Regions from separate parts of the Aliivibrio thorii genome, predicted to be linked through region 1. Evidence: predicted binding sites of a transcription regulator. Region 1 holds the regulator's gene; each other region holds the start of a gene.
The links. The regulator CRP, encoded in region 1, controls carbon source genes, mostly activating them, when cyclic AMP is high. The targets are predictions, from matches to a motif close to TGTGANNNNNNTCACA.
Positions count from the first base shown of each region.

Region 1 (4,402 bases):
TTACGTTACCTCTCGCTTGGGTGATCTAGTCGCAGATGAAGATCTAAGTCGCTTTATTCTATAATGGACGACTAATACTCGTAATTATCAGTTCATTATTACGAGTTAAAAATAAAGCCTCATACATCAAAATGTATGAGGCTTTTCTTTGCAAAGAATTATTTAAGCAATAATTTCCCAAGAATGCGTCACCTCAATGCCTTCACCTAGCATTAAACACACCGAACAATATTTCTGTAATGAATCAGCGGTGACTTGCTCAACCACCTTAGGATTAAGGTTATCGCCACTCACTTCAAAGTGAATATTAATATGAGTAAACAGCTTCGGCGCAGTTTCACGACGCTCACTTGATAGCTTTGCAACACAACCAAGTACTTCTTGATTTGCGGATTTTAGACCATCAACAACATCAACAGAACTGCATCCACCAGCGGCCATTAACACTAATTCCATCGGGCTTGGGGCTTTTTCACCACCATTTCCATCCATTACCACAGAGTGACCTGATTGAGATTGACCTAAGAAAGTAAATCCATCAATCCATTTAACTTCAGCATTCATAAAAGCCTCTTTACTACATAAAAGGAAAACTCATGATCCATTTCACGAAACTGTGCCCTTGGTCGCACTATTCATACGATCAAAGTCAAGAAATCGGTTGCGAAACAGGGTATGATTTTATCAATTATCTCAACGAACATGCAGCCTTGTTCCGATAACCATATTGTATAGGCCAAACTGATATTTGGCTCAGTTATTTTAAAATGGACATCGCCTACTTGGCAAACGCAGAGGAAGTATAAAGTATGGTTCTAGGTAAACCTCAGACAGATCCAACATTAGAGTGGTTCTTATCTCATTGTCACATTCATAAGTACCCATCAAAAAGTACTTTGATTCACGCGGGTGAAAAAGCTGAGACTCTTTACTACATCGTAAAAGGTTCTGTTGCTGTACTTATCAAAGATGAAGAAGGAAAGGAAATGATCCTTTCTTACCTTAACCAAGGTGATTTCATCGGTGAACTTGGCTTGTTTGAAGAAGGTCAAGAACGTTCAGCATGGGTTCGTGCTAAAAGCCCTTGTGAAGTGGCTGAAATTTCATTTAAGAAATTCCGTCAGCTTATTCAAGTAAACCCAGATATTCTGATGCGTCTTTCTGCTCAAATGGCAACTCGTCTACAAATCACTAGCCAAAAAGTAGGTGATTTAGCATTCCTAGACGTTACAGGCCGTATCGCTCAGACTCTATTGAATCTAGCTAAACAACCAGATGCAATGACTCACCCAGATGGCATGCAAATTAAGATCACTCGTCAAGAGATCGGTCAAATTGTAGGTTGTTCACGTGAAACTGTTGGCCGCATCTTGAAGATGCTTGAAGAGCAAAACTTGATCTCAGCACACGGTAAAACAATTGTAGTTTACGGTACTCGTTAATTTAACGCTTATCTTAAACAAATAAAAACGCAGCTCTTGAGCTGCGTTTTTTTATGCCTAAATTTTAGAATTAACTGTCTGTGCTTTCAAAAATTTTATCAGCAGATGCAGCGACAAATCCTGTATATATCTTGCCATTAGGTAGCGAATAACGCTTAGCAAACTCATAAAATCCACCAGGGATGTCAAACTCACCCTCAGTAAAGCTCACTTTCACTTTATCGGCCATGGTTGATGACTGTTCTAAGTAAACCTCAGGAGAGCCTTTCACTTCACCACCCACTTCGTTCATTGCAAAACCAGCATCACGTAAGTGTTGGTTCACATCAACCACTTCAGCAAACGCTTCAAGCTGATTAACATAAACCGTAAAGTGATTTGCGCCATAGCCATGAGCAGCTAACCAAGAAGCGTACTCACTCTCTTTTGCTAAGATTTGATATTCCTCAAAACTTAACGCCCAAGGACGGCCCGCTGAAAGAAAATCGCTGGTCGCAAAATAATGCGCTGGCACCTGTTCAACCAAAGCATGAATAATGTTCTGAGTCTCAAGCGATAGCTCTTCAACTAAAATCTCACTAATAAAAACAAGTGGCACATTAGGATCTGGATGCTCAAAATGCTGTGCTTTGAGTTTTTTAGTCTCAAAATCATACGTCTCACACGCTTTATACCCTATTGCTAAAAATGGGGCGGCTAACGTTTGCAAGCCAACCTTAGGCAAATTAAACGTACGTAATGCAATGTGATCGTTAATCAATTCATCGCCATTAGATAATAACTGATGAACCCTTCCTGCCGATGGGGATAAACGAGCAATATAATCTTGCCATAATGACGAAAATAAAGACGTTACGTTATTCATGCCTATCACCTCTTATAAAGTTAAACCCGGAGACAGTTGAGCGGGAATTTCACAGGTATCGCCTTCCATTGAGGCCATTGGGTAGGCACAATAATCTGCCGCATAGTAAGCACTTGGTTTCATATTGCCTGATGCACCCGGACCACCAAATGGCGCGTCACCACTTGCTCCAGTTAATTGACGGTTACGATTTACAATACCTGCACGAATATGCTCTACAAAATATTCCCACTCATTGTCATTCGTTGAAACAAGGCCTGCCGATAAACCATAACGAGTGTCATTAGCAAGCTCTACCGCTTCTTCTAACGTTTCATAGCGTACTATTTGCAATAATGGGCCAAAGTATTCTTCATCCGGCAATTCAGCAACATTAGTGGCATCGATAATGCCCGGAGAAACAAAGGCGTGACCTAAGCTTTTCGCCTCAAGCAGTGATTCACCACCTAAAGCTTGTAAATTCTTCTGAGCATTTAAAATAAACTCTGCCGCAGCGACTGATATTTGCGGTCCCATGAATGGCGCATTATCAGCAAACGGTTGATCAACCACAATGTTTTTTGCGACTTCAACAAGACGCACAACTAACTCATCTCCAGCTTGGCCTTTTGGCACATACAGACGACGAGCACAAGTACAACGCTGACCAGCACTGATAAAAGCTGACTGAATAATGGTATAAACCGTCGCTTCTTGATCACCAAAGTCTTTTGAAATAACCATCGGATTATTGCCGCCCATTTCTAGGGCCAGCATTTTCCCTGTATCTCCTGCAAATTGGCGATGTAGGATATGTCCAGTATTCGCACTACCAGTAAATAACAAGCCATCAATCCCTTTAGCGCTAGCCAGTGCTTCACCCGTTTCACGAGCACCTTGCACTAAATTAATCACACCGTTAGGTAAACCAGCTTGCTGCCATAACTTCATGATCACTTCACTAGTCCATGGTGTTTGCTCTGAAGGTTTTAATACCACGGTATTACCCGCAAGTAAGGCAGGAACGATATGACCATTTGGTAGGTGTCCTGGGAAGTTATACGGTCCAAAGACAGCCATTACTCCTAGTGGGCGATGTCTTAGTACAATTTTATTCCCTGCTGCTTCACGCTCTTTATGTGGCGTTCTTTCATGGTAAGCACGAATGGAAATCGCGATTTTCCCCACCATAGCTCCCGCTTCGGTTTTTGTTTCCCAGAAAGGTTTACCCGTCTCTTTTGCAATAACTTCCGCAACTTTATCAGCATTCTCTTTTACCAATTCAGCAAAGCGCTCGATAACCGCTTGGCGCGCTTCAAAAGGCTGCTTTTTCCACTCAATAAAGGCATGACGTGCCGCACTAACGGCAGACTCAACCTGCTCTTTGGTTGCGCTGTCTCCTTCCCACACCACTTCACTGTTGTATGGGCTTACTGATTGTATGGTTTCACCTTGTCCTGAAACCCAATCCCCTGCAATCCAATGTGTCATATCCTTTATCCCCTATTGAGCTAATAAACGTACGTAATCATCGACTTCTACTTGCAATGCCGTTGCCGCTTCTTGCGTTAAATGAACGGTATCAGTCGCTTTATCATAAGCGGCGGTGGTTGCTGTTGCTCTGAAATTCTCAAACGATGTGTTTGCAATTAAATACTGCTGTGAGCTGTTATGCTCTGTGATGATCACTTTAGCTTTAAATGAATTTCGCACCGATTCAATGCTGCGTAAATCACATTCAACCGTTGGCCCTGCATCAAAAATATCGACATAACCTCGACAGCGGAAACCTTCATTTTCTAATAGTCTTAGAGCAGGTTTAGTGTTGTCATGCACCTTACCGATAACCGCCTGAGCCTCTTTACTTAATAAGCTAACGTAGATTGGTAGCTTAGGCATAAGATCAGCAATGAATCCTTTATATCCAATACCCGTTAGATAATCCGCTTCAGTAAAATCAATTGAGAAGAAGTGTTTTTGCAGCCATTTCCAAAATGGTGACTCCCCTTCTGCATCAGAAACACCACGCATTTCTGCAAAAATAGTGTCTGAAAAACGATGCGGATGTTCCGCCATCATTAAAAAACGTGCCTTAGACATTAAACGTCCATTGAGG
Region 1 covers NZ_CM170654.1:307,112-311,513, reverse strand. Annotated here, with positions in the region: gene hslU (ATP-dependent protease ATPase subunit HslU) at 1-64, shown strand, start outside; gene AC2IP4_RS01460 (OsmC family protein) at 163-564, opposite strand; gene crp (cAMP-activated global transcriptional regulator CRP) at 810-1,442, shown strand; gene AC2IP4_RS01450 (DUF1338 domain-containing protein) at 1,513-2,307, opposite strand; gene astD (succinylglutamate-semialdehyde dehydrogenase) at 2,320-3,777, opposite strand; gene astA (arginine N-succinyltransferase) at 3,790-4,402, opposite strand, start outside.

Region 2 (4,402 bases), 1.2 Mb from region 1:
ACGAAAATATACATTAGTGATCGTGATAGCATTTTATGTTCGTAAAGTTATCTAAACTCTTAATAGAGGAGCTCGTGTTTTAAATTCGAGCTAGTTTTATAAACAAACAAGGAGGTAACGTTATGGATAATGTAGCAATCGCATTACATCAATTGAATAGGGCTATTGACCTTTATTTTAATCAGAAAGATTTTGTAAGTGCGATAACATTAAGCAATGCTGCTCAGGCGATTTTAGTTAAAAAATGGATAATTGATAGTCAAGCTAAAGCTTGTGAAGATGTTATTTTCAATTCAACCCAATCCCCAGATATTTTGCAATATGCACATAAAATGGATTTGTGTATATCGTTTTCTTCGCTAGATAGCCATGATGATTTAGAAGAGAAAGCCCATCAAATATTAATGCGTTGTTGTGAAAATATCATGAGGATGAATCTTCCACGTAGCAACCAAGTTTCTGTATTTATCCGCTCAAAAAGTAAAATACTTGTTTAATGTTTGAGATAAATAGAATAGTTAAATGCAGTCTCTATTCGCTTTAATTGATTAAAACTTTTTTCTTGTAATCCTCGTCCTTTAGTTTGATTTTTGTTTACAAGAAAGGTTGTTTGGTTATTTAAAATCTCGGTTTTAAGTGATTTTAACCTCATGTTTTTAAAGGGGTTATATTTATTGGTATTTATAATAGATACTGATAATCTTCCTCGCATTGAATTTAGAGGGAAAAACATGGCTACATATAACGAAGTATTTAATCAAGTAGACTTTTCACGCCAAGATTTAAGCGAATCTTATTACGAAGAGTGTAAGTTTTATTGTTGTAATTTTAGTCGTACAAACCTTAGAGACGCTCGATTTGTTGATTGTGTCTTTATCGAACAAGGTGCTATCGAAGGTTGTCATTTTGATTACAGTGACTTGCGTGATGCTTCTTTTAAAAATTGTCGCTTAACGATGGCTAATTTTAAAGGCGCAAATGGGTTTGGGGCTGAGTTTAGAGATTGTGATTTAAAAGGAGCAAACTTTCTTCAAGCTAATTTTGTAAATCAAATTAGCCATCAGATGTATTTTTGTTCTGTGTACATAACCGGTTGCAACTTGTCCTACGCTAATCTTGAACGTTTATGTATAGAGAAATGTGATTTGTTTGAAAATAAATGGAATGGAGCAAATCTACAAGGCGCTTCATTTAAAGGTTCTGATCTATCTCGAGGTTCTTTCTCTGTCGATGCATGGGGGCAATTTAGAATGCAAGATGCTAATTTATGCCACTGTGAATTAGAAGGTTTAGATCCCCGTAGAGTAGATTTAACAGGTGTTAAGATTTGTGGTTGGCAACAAGAGCAGTTATTGGAGCCATTAGGTTTAGTTGTTTTGCCTGATTAATAGGAGAGTATGATGAGTAATTTGTTTACCAACCTTCCTAATGAGTTAAGTAATGAGGTATTTACTGATCTAGTCACAAGTCATTCAGTACGTATAGAGAGAATTGTATCATCAGGCCAAAGCTCTCCTGAATCTGGTTGGTATGATCAAGATGAGAATGAATGGGTTTTAGTACTTGAAGGTTTTGGTACTATTTTATTTGAAGATGGAACAGAGAGAACGTTAAATAAGGGCGATTATTTAACTATCCCTGCGCATCAAAAACATAAAGTGAGTAAAACGGATCCTGATAATTTAACGATTTGGTTAGCGGTTTTTTATTGAGTAAATGAAGATTCTTACATTTGGGCTTTTAATCGTTTACTCTGTCTTCTCTATTAATAGAACGGAACAAATATAATGACTCAAACACTGACTATTGTTGCAAGAATTGAAGCTCAAGATGGTAAAGCTGAATTTGTTAAAGCAGAAATGCTTAAACTGCTTGAACCGACACGTAAAGAAGTGGGTTGTATTCAGTACGATTTACATCAAGACAATGACAACCCATGTGTATTTGTGTTCCATGAGCAATGGGAGAGCGAAGCGTTTTTACAAGACCATTTAAATTCTGTTCATATAGCAGAGTATGTAAAAGCGGTAGACGGCTCAGTGGTGTCATTTGTGCTTAATCGTATGACGAAGCTTTAGTTAACGATAAATTATAAAGCTTTCTTAGATATAACAAGTTATCTAGGGAGTGATGAATAACAAAAAGCCACTCACGTATTATCATGAGTGGCTTTTTTATATCTTATGTATTTAGCTGTATCAGCTCCCTTAGAAGGAAAGGAAGATACCTGCAACGGCTGCACTCATTAAATTTGCTAATGTTGCAGCAAAGATTGCTTTCATCCCTAAGCGTGCAATGTCTGGACGGCGGCTTGGAACAACGCCACCTAATCCACCCATTAACATGGCGATAGAGGTTAAGTTTGCAAAGCCACATAAAGCGAAAGTAACAATAGCTTGAGAATGTTCGCTTAATTGATCTTTAACTGCCATTAAGTCAGCAAAGGCTACGAATTCATTAATCGCGATTTTCTTACCAATTAAACTTGCAGCAACGGTTGCTTCTGACCATGGAACACCAATTAACCAAGCAATAGGGGCAAATAGGTAACCAAAAATAAGATCTAAGCTTAAATTATCAAAACCAACTAATAAGCCAACTTTATGTAATCCACCATTAACTAAGGCAATTAAGCTAATAATCGCCAATAAGCTAGCACCTACTGCAAAGACTATTTGTAAGCCATTCAATGCACCTTGTGATGCAGCATCAATGATGTTTATAGGAGCATCATCTACGACATCGTCTTCGTACTGATCTGCTTCGTTAATGTCTTCTGTTTGTGGAACAATTAATTTTGCCATCATTAATCCAGCAGGAGCTGACATAAAGCTTGCAGCGATTAAATAACGTAATTCAACGCCTAAACCCGCGTAGCCTACCATTGTGCCACCAGCTACAGACGCTAAACCACCAACCATTACAGCAAATAACTCAGAACGTGACATTTTAGCAAGGAAAGGACGAACAACTAACGGCGCTTCAACTGAACCAACAAAGATATTAGCGGTTGCTGACATTGATTCTGTACGAGTTGTACCAAGGAAGCGCTGTAAGCCGCCACCAATAAATTTAATTATCCATCCCATTATACCTAAGTAATAAAGAACAGAGATTAATGCTGAGAAGAAAACGATGGTAGGCAAAACGTTGACGGCAAAAATGAATCCTAACTTGTATTGGGCTAAGTCACCAAAAAGGAATTCAGTGCCTACACGTCCATAAGCAATAATGTCAGAGACGGCAGTAGAGATACTATTAAGGATAGTTTGACCGATAGGTACATAGAGAATGAATCCGGCAAATAGTAATTGAATTAGGAATGCGCCTAATACAGTGCGCCATTTTATGGCTTGTCGGTTTTCAGAAAAGAGAAAGGCAATCGCGAATAGGCAAACAATGCCTAGAATACTGACCAAAAAGTTCATGGTCAAACTCCAATAGTATTTAGTTAATGATTGCGGGGGTATTCTAGTCAAAAATAAAAGTGTGACAAGGATCAAGTTGTTATTGAATGTACATGATGATAACAAAAAGAGAGAAGATCGGTTGCCTATTCATCAATAACAGCTTGTTTGAGAGCTTTGTCACATATAAAAGAGTCAGTTGTTACTATATGGGATAATTTGGTGTGCTATTGACTGTAACTATCCCTAATTCTATATGGTAGAGATTCGATTATATATTATCAATTCTGTCTGAGTTAATATGCTGTCGAACAAACTCCATAAAAATATAGACCTTTTTAGGTAGGAATTTACGTCGAGGGTAAATTGCATATAAAGGCATTGATTGATTTAATTCCCAATCAGGTAAGAGCTGAACTAGTTTACCTGTCCGCAGCTCATCTGATAAAAGATAAGTGGCGATATAGCCAATACCGTTACCGGAAATCGTGGCGTTACGAATGGCGTCGGCAGAATCGATGCGATAATTACCAGTCACTTTAATTTGAAGATCCTCTTCACCTTTATGAAAACCCCACACATTATCCTTACGTTCACGACTAATATAAGTAAGACAGTTGTGTTTTTTAAGATCATAAGGATGATAAGGGATCCCTTGTTTTGCTAGATAACTAGGGCTTGCAACTAGAACGAAATGACAATCAATCAGATGTCTTGCAACAAACCCTTCTGGAGGGGAATCCATCACACCTATCCATAAGTCTAATTGCTCTGCAATCACATCAATCTTATGATCAAACAAGGTTATTTCAATATTCAGTTGTGGATAGCGCTGATGAAGCTCAGAAAGATAGGGCAATATATGATTGGTCGCAAAAGATTGAGCGATCCCGACACGAAGTTTGCCATTTAATGTATCCATATTAGATAGCAGTTCGTTCTCTGCCTCGTTAATCTCATCGGCAATATTGGCGCAATGCACCGCGAATGATTGA
Region 2 covers NZ_CM170654.1:1,473,850-1,478,251, forward strand. Annotated here, with positions in the region: gene AC2IP4_RS06690 (hypothetical protein) at 123-497, shown strand; gene AC2IP4_RS06695 (Qnr family pentapeptide repeat protein) at 732-1,388, shown strand; gene AC2IP4_RS06700 (cupin domain-containing protein) at 1,401-1,712, shown strand; gene AC2IP4_RS06705 (putative quinol monooxygenase) at 1,788-2,078, shown strand; gene AC2IP4_RS06710 (NupC/NupG family nucleoside CNT transporter) at 2,208-3,428, opposite strand; gene AC2IP4_RS06715 (LysR family transcriptional regulator) at 3,679-4,402, opposite strand, start outside.
Region 2: AC2IP4_RS06710 (NupC/NupG family nucleoside CNT transporter) is a predicted target of CRP. The motif match lies at 3,577-3,592, and genes of this name have one in related genera.

Region 3 (4,402 bases), 210 kb from region 1:
CAGTTGATAGTCAGATCGTTAGCACGGTTATGAATACCGATGATTTGACCTTCGTATACTTCGTCACCGTGCTCAGCAAATAGACGACCACGCTCTTGAAGGTTGAATAGAGAGTAAGTTACTGCTTTACCCATACCGTTCGAGATTAATACGCCGTTAGCACGTTGGCCGATTTCGCCGCCTTTGTGTGGACCGTAGTGATCAAATGAGTGGTAGATTAGACCAGAACCAGACGTCATTGTTAGGAATTCAGTTTGGAAACCGATAAGACCACGAGAAGGCATCATGAAGTCCATGCGAACACGGCCTTTACCATCTGGAGCCATATCTGTTAGCTCACCCTTACGGATACCAATGCTTTCCATGATTGCACCTTGGTGCTCTTCCATAACATCGATAGTTACTGTTTCAAACGGTTCTGTTAGGTTACCGTTTTCATCATTTTTGATGATAACTTCAGGACGAGATACTGCTAGCTCGAAACCTTCACGACGCATGTTTTCGATCAGGATAGATAGGTGAAGTTCACCACGGCCTGATACGCGGAATTTATCTGGATCTGACGCTTGTTCAACACGTAATGCTACGTTGTGAACTAGTTCTTTTTCTAGACGCTCAAGGATGTTACGTGAAGTAACGAACTTACCTTCTTTACCAGCGAAAGGAGAGTTGTTTACTTGGAAAGTCATTGTAACTGTTGGTTCGTCAACAGACAGTGGCTTCATCGCTTCAACGTTGTTTACGTCACAGATTGTGTCTGAAATTTTCAGCTCACCAAGACCTGTGATTGCAATGATGTCACCAGCATTTGCAACTTCAACTTCGTGACGGTCAAGACCTAGGTAACCAAGAACTGTACCTACTTTACCATTACGTTGCTTACCATCAGCGCCGATGATAGTTACTTGTTGGTTTGCTCTTACAGAACCACGAGTAACACGACAAACACCGATAACACCAACATAAGAGTTGTAATCAAGTTGAGAAACTTGCATTTGTAGAGAACCGTCGATGTCTACGTTTGGAGCATCTACGTTATCAACTACTGCTTGGAACAATGGTTCCATGTTTTCGCCAACTTCGCCTTCTTCCATTGTCGCCCAGCCGTTTAGAGCTGAAGCGTATACAACTGTGAAGTCTAGTTGCTCATCTGTTGCGCCTAGGTTGTCGAATAGGTCAAAGATTTGATCCATAACCCAATCAGGACGAGCACCAGGACGGTCAATCTTGTTGATAACAACGATTGGCTTAAGGCCGTGTGAGAATGCTTTTTGTGTAACGAAACGCGTTTGAGGCATTGGGCCGTCAACGGCATCTACGATAAGAAGAACTGAATCAACCATAGACATGATACGCTCAACTTCACCACCGAAATCGGCGTGTCCAGGAGTATCTACGATGTTGATGCGGTAATCGTTCCAGTTAATTGCTGTATTTTTAGCAAGGATCGTAATACCACGCTCTTTCTCGATGTCGTTCGAGTCCATTACGCGTTCTTCAGTCTCACCACGAGATGATTCTAGTGTGCCTGATTGTTGTAATAGCTTATCAACCAACGTTGTTTTACCGTGGTCAACGTGCGCAATAATTGCGATATTTCTTAGTTTATCAATCTGTGGAGTAGACATGGATTCAAATTCACTCAGAGCGTGTAGAGCCACCATTGGCGCTACTTTGGTTTAAAAACGGTCAATAATTTAACAGATTTTAGAGCAAAACCCACGAAATATGTGATTGAAGACACAATTTTTTTTCAATTAATTTAATAGAGCCCACAAAAACGACGAAAAAAAGAACAATTAAGTCATAATTTATTCGATTTTTTTCTTCACTTTATTTTTTGAAACAAAAAATAAAATTTCTTTTATATCATACAGTTAATTAAATTATATTTAATTTAGCATGCATTTTACAAGGGAATTAGATTGACAAATATACGATTTCACTGCTGAATAGCGGTTAGAAGTAAATTAATGACTATTTATTTTTTATTTATCTCAGTTCAAAGCTGCACCAAAACAGTGCAAACAGAGATAAGATTGGTGCAAAAATAAAACCCACCACAGAAGAACTAAATATAAGTCATTAATATTAAAGGATTATTACTTTTGGCACAGTTCTAGCTATATAGTAAATAACAGCTTAGCTGGCCAATATTTATATTATAACACCGGAGGTTATCCTACATGTCAGTAGAAAACGTATTAGCTCTAATTCAAGAGAACGAAGTAAAATTTATTGATTTACGCTTTACCGATACAAAAGGTAAAGAGCAACACATCTCAATTCCTTCTCATCAAGTTGATGCAGACTTCTTCGAAGACGGCAAAATGTTTGACGGTTCTTCAGTTGCAGGCTGGAAAGGCATTAATGAATCTGACATGGTAATGATGCCGGATGCAGCAAGTGCAGTTCTTGACCCATTCACTGCTGATCCAACATTAAATGTTCGCTGTGACATCCTTGAGCCAACAACAATGCAAGGTTACGATCGTGATCCTCGCTCAATCGCAAAACGTTCAGAAGATTACCTGCGTTCAACAGGTCTCGCTGATACCGTTTTAGTTGGTCCTGAGCCAGAATTCTTCCTATTTGATGACGTTCGTTTCAATACTGATATGTCAGGTTCTTTCTTTAAGATTGATGATATTGAAGCAGCATGGAACTCAGGTACGGAATACGAAGGCGGCAACAAAGGCCATCGTCCTGGCGTTAAAGGCGGTTACTTTCCAGTAGCTCCTGTTGATTCATCTCAAGATATCCGCTCAGCTATGTGTTTAATCATGGAAGAAATGGGCCTTGTTGTTGAAGCGCACCACCATGAAGTAGCAACTGCGGGTCAAAATGAGATCGCAACACGCTTCAATACGCTAACAAACAAGGCTGATGAAACTCAAATCTATAAGTATGTTGTTCATAACGTAGCCCACGCTTACGGTAAAACAGCGACTTTCATGCCAAAACCTCTTGTTGGTGACAACGGTTCAGGCATGCACGTTCATATGTCATTGAACAAAGATGGACAAAACTTATTTGCTGGCGATAAGTACGGCGGCCTATCTGAAATGGCTATCTTCTTCATTGGTGGCATCATTAAACACGCTCGTGCAATCAATGCATTTGCTAACCCAACAACGAACTCATACAAGCGTCTTGTCCCTGGCTTTGAAGCACCTGTTATGCTTGCATACTCTGCACGTAACCGTTCAGCTTCTATCCGTATCCCTGTGGTACCAAGTCCGAAAGCACGTCGTATCGAAGTTCGTTTTGGTGACCCAGCAGCTAACCCATACTTAAGCTATTCTGCAATGCTAATGGCTGGTCTTGACGGCATTAAGAACAAGATCAATCCAGGCGAAGCAATGGATAAAGATCTATATGACCTTCCTGCGGAAGAAGCGGCTGAAATTCCAAAAGTTGCAGAGTCTCTAGATATCGCATTACAAGCTCTAGATTCAGATCGTGAATTCTTAACGGCTGGTGGCGTATTCTCTAATGACTTCATTGATTCTTACATCAACCTTAAAGCTCAAGATGTTGCTGCTATCAACACTGCAGTTCATCCACTTGAGTTTGAAATGTATTACTCAGTTTAATTCTGACGTAACAAATTGAAATCAAATCAATGTTTTTAGGCTCGCTTCACAAGCGGGCCTTTTTTATATTGGCAAAACCTCGTTTACGCGCAACACTAACTCTTATTCATACAATAAATAACTGACGTTTTATTGTATTGAATTATACCAATGTAACTAATTAGATGATCTATTTATTACGCAGAAAAATCACTTAAGAGTAAGACAAAAATGCTTATAAGTAGTTATTCTACAATAATTTTTAACATAGCTATTGAGTTATTTAACCAGTAATAATGAGCAGATAATTAATGTATTACATAACCTAAACGAGATTTCATATATAAAGCCGTTTTGAAATCAAATAATAACCATCATCAATGGTGGAACTATGCTTCATACCTACATAATTCTTTTATTTTTTAGTCTTTTCTCTCTTCCAGCAATGGCGGATGCCGTATATACGTGGGAAGACAGTAAAGGCGTTAGGCATTTCAGTGATACTCCACCTCCTAGCAGTGTAAAATCAAAACAACTCTCATTTTCGTCAGAACCCAATGAAATTGAAAATATTCCAACACCTTCTGCATCGAAAAAAAACACCTCTAAAAAAGCAAAAAGTAAATCTAAAGAACCACTAGCTCCATTAGATATTTCTATAACTAACCTTTCTCAAGAAGAAACTATTCGCAGTTCACGAGGCCATATAATGGTACTAACAGACCTTACTCGTAAACTTGTTGTCGGTGAAAAACTTCAATTAATTCTCGATGGCTCACCTTATGGTTTACCTCAGACTTCTAAAGAATGGAAGCTTACAAATATAG
Region 3 covers NZ_CM170654.1:101,699-106,100, reverse strand. Annotated here, with positions in the region: gene typA (translational GTPase TypA) at 1-1,628, opposite strand, end outside; gene glnA (glutamate--ammonia ligase) at 2,187-3,596, shown strand; gene AC2IP4_RS00425 (DUF4124 domain-containing protein) at 3,967-4,402, shown strand, end outside.
Region 3: typA (translational GTPase TypA) is a predicted target of CRP. The motif match lies at 1,730-1,745, and genes of this name have one in related genera.